3 regions of the Xanthomonas sp. 10-10 genome follow, and region 3 is predicted to be linked to each of the others. Evidence: predicted binding sites of a transcription regulator. Region 3 holds the regulator's gene; each other region holds the start of a gene.
The links. The regulator HrcA, encoded in region 3, represses chaperone genes, less so after heat shock. The targets are predictions, from matches to a motif close to TTNGCACTCNNNNNNNNNGAGTGCNAA.

Region 1 (2,266 bases), 1.2 Mb from region 3:
GGTAGCCGCGATCGAACTGCATGCCCTCGACCACGTCCAGCTCGTTTTCCAGGCCCGAGCCTTCTTCAACGGTGATCACGCCTTCCTTGCCGACCTTCTGCATCGCTTCGGCAATGATGTTGCCGATCGATTCGTCCGAGTTGGCCGAGATGGTGCCGACCTGGGCGATTGCCTTGTCGTCGGTGGTGGGCTTGGAGATGTTCTTCAGCTCGATGACGGCGGCCTTGACGGCCTGGTCGATACCGCGCTTGAGGTCCATCGGGTTCATGCCGGCGGCCACAGCCTTGGCGCCTTCGCGGATCAGGGCCTGGGCCAGCACGGTGGCGGTGGTGGTGCCGTCGCCGGCGTTGTCGTTGGTCTTGGAAGCGACTTCCTTGACCATCTGCGCGCCCATGTTCTCGAACTTGTCAGCCAGTTCGATTTCCTTGGCGACGGAGACGCCGTCCTTGGTGATGGTCGGCGCGCCGAAGCTCTTCTCGAGCACGACGTTGCGGCCCTTCGGGCCCAGGGTTGCCTTGACGGCATTGGCGAGAACGTTGACGCCACGGACCATGCGGGTACGTGCGTCTTCACCGAAACGAATGTCTTTAGCAGCCATTTGTATGTAACTCCGGAAATGGGGAATGGGGAATGGGGAATCGGTCAATCAAGGGCGGATATCGAGGCGGGGTGGGATGGCGAAGGGCGCTAGCCGCTTTGCCCATTCCCGATTCCCCACTCCCGATTCCCGGCGCAGAGCGCCTGATCAGCCGATGACCGCCAGGATGTCGTCTTCGCGCAGCACCTTGTACTCGACGCCTTCGGACTTGTAGCTGCTGCCGGCGTACTGGCCGTAGATGACCTTGTCGCCGACCTTGACCACCGGCGCGCGCAGGCTGCCGTTGTCCAGGGGCTTGCCGGCGCCGATGGCGACGACTTCACCCTTGGTGGACTTTTCCTTGGCGGAGTCCGGAATCACGATGCCGCCGGCGGAAACTTCGTCGGCTTCGATCGGCTTGACTACAACGCGGTCGTGAAGCGGCTTGATGCTCATAGAGAAAGACCCTCTTAAGTGATTGATTGGTCTGGAAATTATCGGCGATGTTAGCACTCGCATATGACGACTGCCAGCACAGCGCGCGGAAAAAACCCGACAGAGCGGGTGCGGGCCAGAGATTGTGCTGGGCGGGCGGGTTTCAAGGGCCGGGCGCAAACTTTTTTCTTCGGCAGGTCTGATTCGCAGGCGAGGCAGCGACAACGGAGGCCCAGTAAACCGTCATCGGGCGGGCCTGGGGCGGCGCGCAGACAGGCCGCGCGCGTAGCCGTCGCTAGCTCACCCCCTGGCCGCCGCTCCACCCGCCCCGCCATGCGGGCCAGGCGGCACGCGTTCTAAAAATGGAACCAGGTTCCATCGTTTGTCATGCGCAGACTCTACAGTCGGACCCGCATTCCCCGATCACAAGGAGCTGTCGATGAGGTTGCCGTTCCGTAGTCTTCCGCTGGCCTGCGCCATTGTCCTGGCCGTCCCCGCCGCCCACGCCGCGGTGTTCATCAACGAACTGCATTACGACGACGCGGGCGCCTCCGGCGACACCGGCGAAGGCGTGGAAGTGGTGGCCACCGCCGGCGAGTCGCTGAGCGGCTACCGGATCTATCTGTACAACGGCAGCGCGCCCAGTGCGGCGACGGTCTATGCCAACACGGCAGTCCCGGCCGGCAGCCTGGTCAGCTGCGGCAGCCAGGTGCGCGTGGCCACGGTGAGCTACGCCAGCAACGGCGTGCAGAACGGGCCCAACGACGGCGTGGCGCTGGTCGATCCCAGCGGGCAACTGGTGCAGTTCCTCAGCTACGAAGGCGCCATCACCGGCAGCGGTGGCCCCGCCGCCGGCGTCACCAGCCAGAACCTGCCGGTCAGCGAGAGCAACAGCAGCGCGGTCGGCAGTTCGCTGCAACTCACCGGCACCGGCAGCAGCGCGGCCAACTTCAGCTGGGCCGGCTCGTCGGCGCAGACCTTTGGCGCGTGCAACCGCGGCCAGACCTTCAACGGCAGCGGCGGTGGCGGCGAAACCGGCGCTGCACCATCGATCACCAGCACCACTCCAACCCAGGGCGCGACCGGCTTCCCCGCCGCGGGCGATCTGAGCGTGGGCTTCAGCGAGGCGGTGACGCTGAGCGGCGGCGCCTTTGCGCTGAGCTGCGCCAGCTCCGGCACGGTGGCCTTGAGCTACCCGAGCAGCGGCACCCGCTTCACCCTGTCCACCAACACCGCCCTGGTCGGCGGCGAGCG
Region 2 (2,266 bases), 2.5 Mb from region 3:
GTGGTCGAGCGCATCCGTATCGACTTTGCCTACGGCAAGCGCCGCCTGCCGGTGCTGGTGATGACCGGCGACACCAATCCGCGCAACCAGTCCGAACTGCTGCGCGCCGGTGCAAACGACCTGGTGCAAAAACCGATCGAAGAGCGCCTGCTGGTGACCAAGGTGCTGTTCCAGTTGCGGCTGGCACGCCTGGAAGACCAGGCCATCACCCTATGACCGAAGTGGAAGGGCGTATCCAGCTGGAACCGTCGTGGAAGGCAAAGGTGGGCGACTGGTTGCTGCGCCCGGAGATGCAGGAACTGTCTGCCTTCCTGCGCCAGCGCAAGGCGGCCGGCGCTCGGGTATTCCCGCCCGGTCCGCAGATCTTCGCCGCGTTCGACGCCACGCCGTTCGAGCAGGTCAAGGTGGTGATCCTGGGCCAGGACCCGTATCACGGCGAAGGTCAGGCGCACGGGCTGTGCTTTTCGGTGTTGCCCGGCGTCCCGGTGCCGCCGTCGCTGCTCAACATCTACAAGGAGATCCAGGACGACCTGGGCATCGCGCGGCCGGACCATGGCTATCTGATGCCGTGGGCGCGCCAGGGCGTGCTGCTGCTCAATGCGGTGCTGACGGTGGAGCAGGGGCGTGCCGGCGCGCACCAGAACAAGGGCTGGGAAGGTTTTACCGATCACGTGGTCGAGATGCTCAACCGCGAGCGTGAAGGCCTGGTGTTCCTGCTCTGGGGCAGCTACGCGCAGTCCAAGGGCAAGGTGATCGACCAGGCCCGCCATCGCGTGTTCAAGGCCCCGCATCCTTCACCGTTGTCGGCGCATCGCGGCTTTCTGGGTTGCAAGCACTTCTCCAGGACCAACGAGCATCTGCAACGCCGCGGTCTCCAGCCGATCGATTGGTCGTTGCCGTCGCGCAACGCATTGGACACAACGTCGGCCGCCGGCTGAACAAGCGCGGGGACAGGCGCGGTTCGCCGCAGGTTTGTCACGGTCTGAGCGAGGGCGCGGTGCTAACGTAGCGGCTGAATTCGGGGAACTGTACGGTAGAACGCCGGCAAGGCTGGAAGCCCGAATGTCCTATAAATGGAACGCTGGGAACTCTTTCTGTACCCGGCAGTCCAATAGTTCGACTGCTAAGATGGTGCCTATGAACCAGACTACCTCGACTGCCCTTGTGGCAAACAATCTCCCGATTCCCAGTGCGCTCGGTTCGCTGGACGCCTACATCGGTGCCGTGCACCAGATTCCGGTGCTGTCGGTCGATGAGGAACAGGATCTGGCCCGCCGCTTCCGCGACGAGCTGGACCTGGACGCAGCGCGCGAATTGGTCCATTCCCACCTGCGCTTCGTGGTGCATGTGGCCCGCGGCTACAACGGCTACGGCCTGCCGCTGGGCGACCTGATCCAGGAAGGCAATATCGGCCTGATGAAGGCGGTCAAGCGCTTCGACCCGGAAATGGGCGTGCGCCTGGTCAGCTTCGCAGTGCACTGGATCCGTGCCGAAATGCACGAGTTCATCCTGAAGAACTGGCGCATCGTCAAGGTCGCCACGACCAAGGCGCAGCGCAAGCTGTTCTTCAACCTGCGCAAGTCCAAGACCCGTCTGGGCTGGCTCAATGCGTCCGAGGTGACTGCGGTCGCCAAGGATCTGAACGTCTCCGAGCGTGAAGTGATGGAGATGGAGTCGCGTCTGTCCGGTCGCGATATCGGCTTCGACGCGTCGTCCGACGAAGACGACGATCACGGCCCGCCGTCGCCGGTCAGCTACCTGGTGGCCAACGAGGAAGATCCGTCGCAGGCCTACGAGCGGCACGACAGCGAAGACAATCAGCTGCAGTTGCTGCGCGAAGGCATGGCCGGTCTGGATACGCGCTCGCGCGACATCGTCAAGCGACGTTGGCTGGATTCGGAGTCCAAGGTGACGCTGCAGGAGCTGGCCGACGAATACGGCGTGTCGGCCGAGCGCATCCGCCAGATCGAGGCGAACGCGCTGAAGAAGATGAAGGCACTGTTCGTCGCCTGACGCTTTCGATCACGCGGCAGGTGTTGCACAAACGGCCCGGTGATCCGGGCCGTTTGCATTTGTAGCGCTGTGCGCTGCGTGCGCTACAGGCGTGTCGGCAGCATCGCTATTCCGGCAAGCGCGCGACCGGTAGATGCCAGCCGTAGCGGATGGCCATGAAGCGCAGCCCGAAACAGACGAGTGCGCCGGTCGTCAGCGACCAGGCCTGCGGCACTGCGAGCATGTGCCCGATCGCCACCAGGCCGCCACCGGC
Region 3 (2,266 bases):
GCGCTCGTCCAGCAGCGCCTGCCAGCGCTGGCTGGCCTGGCGCACCTGCTCGCGCTGGGCGCTGTTGCGGGCGTAGGCGTCGAGCAGGGCGAGCTGGCTGTTGCGGGCCATCAGGGCCTGGTGCTCATGCTGGCCGTGGATTTCCACTAGCCTTGATGCCAGCTCGGCCAGCTGCGAGGAGGTCACCGGGCGGCCGTTGATCCAGGCGCGCGAGCCGCCGTCGGCACGGATGATGCGGCGCAGCTGGCATTGGGACTCGTCATCGAGCTCGTTGTCGGCCAGCCAGGCCAGGCCGGGGTGCTCGGCCGGCAACTGGAATTCGGCCGACAGTTCTGCGCGGTCGGCGCCATGGCGCACCACACCGCTGTCGGCGCGCAGGCCGGACAGAAAGCCCAGCGCGTCCACCATCAGCGACTTGCCGGCGCCGGTTTCGCCCGACACCACGGTCATGCCCGGGCCGAATTCGAGCTCGGTGGCGCGGACAACGGCGAAATCCTTGATTGAGAGGTGTCTGAGCATGGGGGTCGGGTGTGAATGCGTTGGGGAAGCTTAGGGCAGGAAGGCGCGGGCAGGGAGTCGGACGCTTGCCATCCCCGGTGCCAGACATTATCTATGCCCAGTCTCACCGGATGATCCCATGCGCGCGTCCCAGTCCCCAATGCTCGACCCCCGCGCCCGCCAGCTGCTGCGCACCTTGATCGCGCGCTACATCCGCGACGGCGAGCCGGTGGGCTCGAAAACCCTGGCCCAGCATGCCGGGCTGGATGTAAGCCCGGCCACCATCCGCAACATCCTGGCCGACCTGGAGGACGTGGGGCTGCTCAGTTCCCCGCATACCTCGGCCGGGCGGGTGCCTACCGCGCATGGCTACCGGGTGTTCGTCGACAGCCTGGTGCAGATGCAGCCGCCGGGCGAAGAAGAAGTGCGGCGCCTGCGCGCGGAGCTGGCCAGCGGCAATGGCACCCAGTCGCTGCTGGGCAGCGCCTCGCAGATGCTGTCGGCGATGAGCCACTTCGTGGGTGTGGTGAGCGCGCCGCGGCGCGCGCAGTTTGCGTTCCGGCATATCGATTTCGTGCCTCTGGACGCGCGCCGGGTGCTGGCGATCCTGGTGTTTGCCGACAACGAAGTGCAGAACCGGGTGATCGAGCCGCGCCGCGCCTACGAGCCGGCCGAGCTGGAGCGGGTGGCCAATTATCTCAATGCACAGTTCGCCGGGCGCGCGCTGTCGGACATCCGCGCCAGCCTGCTGCGCGAACTGCGGATGGCCAAGAACGAGATGGAGCAGCTGCTGGCGCACAGCGTGGACCTGGCCAGCGAGGCGCTGGTGCCGGCCGATGCCGACGACATGGTGATGGCCGGGCAGACCCGGCTGATGGGCGTGCAGGACCTGTCGGACCTGGACCGGCTGCGCGAGCTGTTCGAGGCCTTCGCCAGCAAGCGCGAAATCCTGCAATTGCTCGAACGCACCATCCAGGCGCCGGGCGTGCGCATCTTCATCGGCGAGGAAACCGGCATGGTGTCGCTGGACGATGTCTCGTTGGTCACCGCGCCGTATGCCGCCAATGGCCAGGTGCTGGGCGTGCTGGGCGTGATCGGGCCCAAACGTATGGCCTACGACCGGGTGATCCCACTGGTGCAGACCGCCGCCCAGGTGCTGGGCGCGGCGATGGAGCCGCCCGACAGGCGATAAGCGGCAGCGATCGATGCGATCGTTTTGCTTGAAACGCGCGCACGCGCCCACATACGGGGTGACGTTGGGGCGGGCGTTCCGCTTGCCCGGGAACTGCACATGAACCAAGACCACCCCGAATTCGACTCCGAAGACCTGTCCCAGAACCCACCCGAGACCGATCCGCTCAAGGCCGAGATCGAGTCGCTGCGCAGCGAGATCGCGCTGGTCAAGGCCGATGCCCTGCGCGAGCGGGCCGATCTGGAAAACCAGCGCAAGCGCATCGCGCGCGACGTCGAAAACGCTCGTAAGTTCGCCAACGAGAAGCTGCTGGGCGAGCTGCTGCCGGTGTTCGACAGCCTGGATGCCGGGCTCACCGCGGCCGGCAGCCAACCCAGCCCGCTGCGCGATGGCCTGGACATGACCTACAAGCAATTGCTCAAGGTCGCCGCCGACAACGGCCTGACCCTGCTCGACCCGGTCGGCCAGCCGTTCAACCCCGACCAGCACCAGGCGATCAGCCAGGGCGAGGCCGAGGGCATTGCGCCGGGCCATGTGGTGCAGGTGTTCCAGAAGGGCTACCTGCTCAACGAGCGC

Region 1: the regulator HrcA is predicted to act here: its motif matches at 1,084-1,110, upstream of VZ068_RS03270 (co-chaperone GroES).
Region 2: the regulator HrcA is predicted to act here: its motif matches at 1,101-1,127, upstream of rpoH (RNA polymerase sigma factor RpoH).

The regions. Positions count from the first base shown of each region.
Region 1 is NZ_CP144460.1:761,019-763,284, reverse strand. Features, by position in the region: gene groL (chaperonin GroEL) at 1-598, opposite strand, end outside; gene VZ068_RS03270 (co-chaperone GroES) at 746-1,033, opposite strand; gene VZ068_RS03265 (endonuclease) at 1,452-2,266, shown strand, end outside.
Region 2 is NZ_CP144460.1:4,480,858-4,483,123, reverse strand. Features, by position in the region: gene VZ068_RS18900 (response regulator) at 1-216, shown strand, start outside; gene ung (uracil-DNA glycosylase) at 213-938, shown strand; gene rpoH (RNA polymerase sigma factor RpoH) at 1,138-2,013, shown strand; partial or broken gene VZ068_RS18885 (trimeric intracellular cation channel family protein) at 2,120-2,266, opposite strand, start outside.
Region 3 is NZ_CP144460.1:1,949,583-1,951,848, forward strand. Features, by position in the region: gene recN (DNA repair protein RecN) at 1-519, opposite strand, end outside; gene hrcA (heat-inducible transcriptional repressor HrcA) at 659-1,690, shown strand; gene grpE (nucleotide exchange factor GrpE) at 1,790-2,266, shown strand, end outside.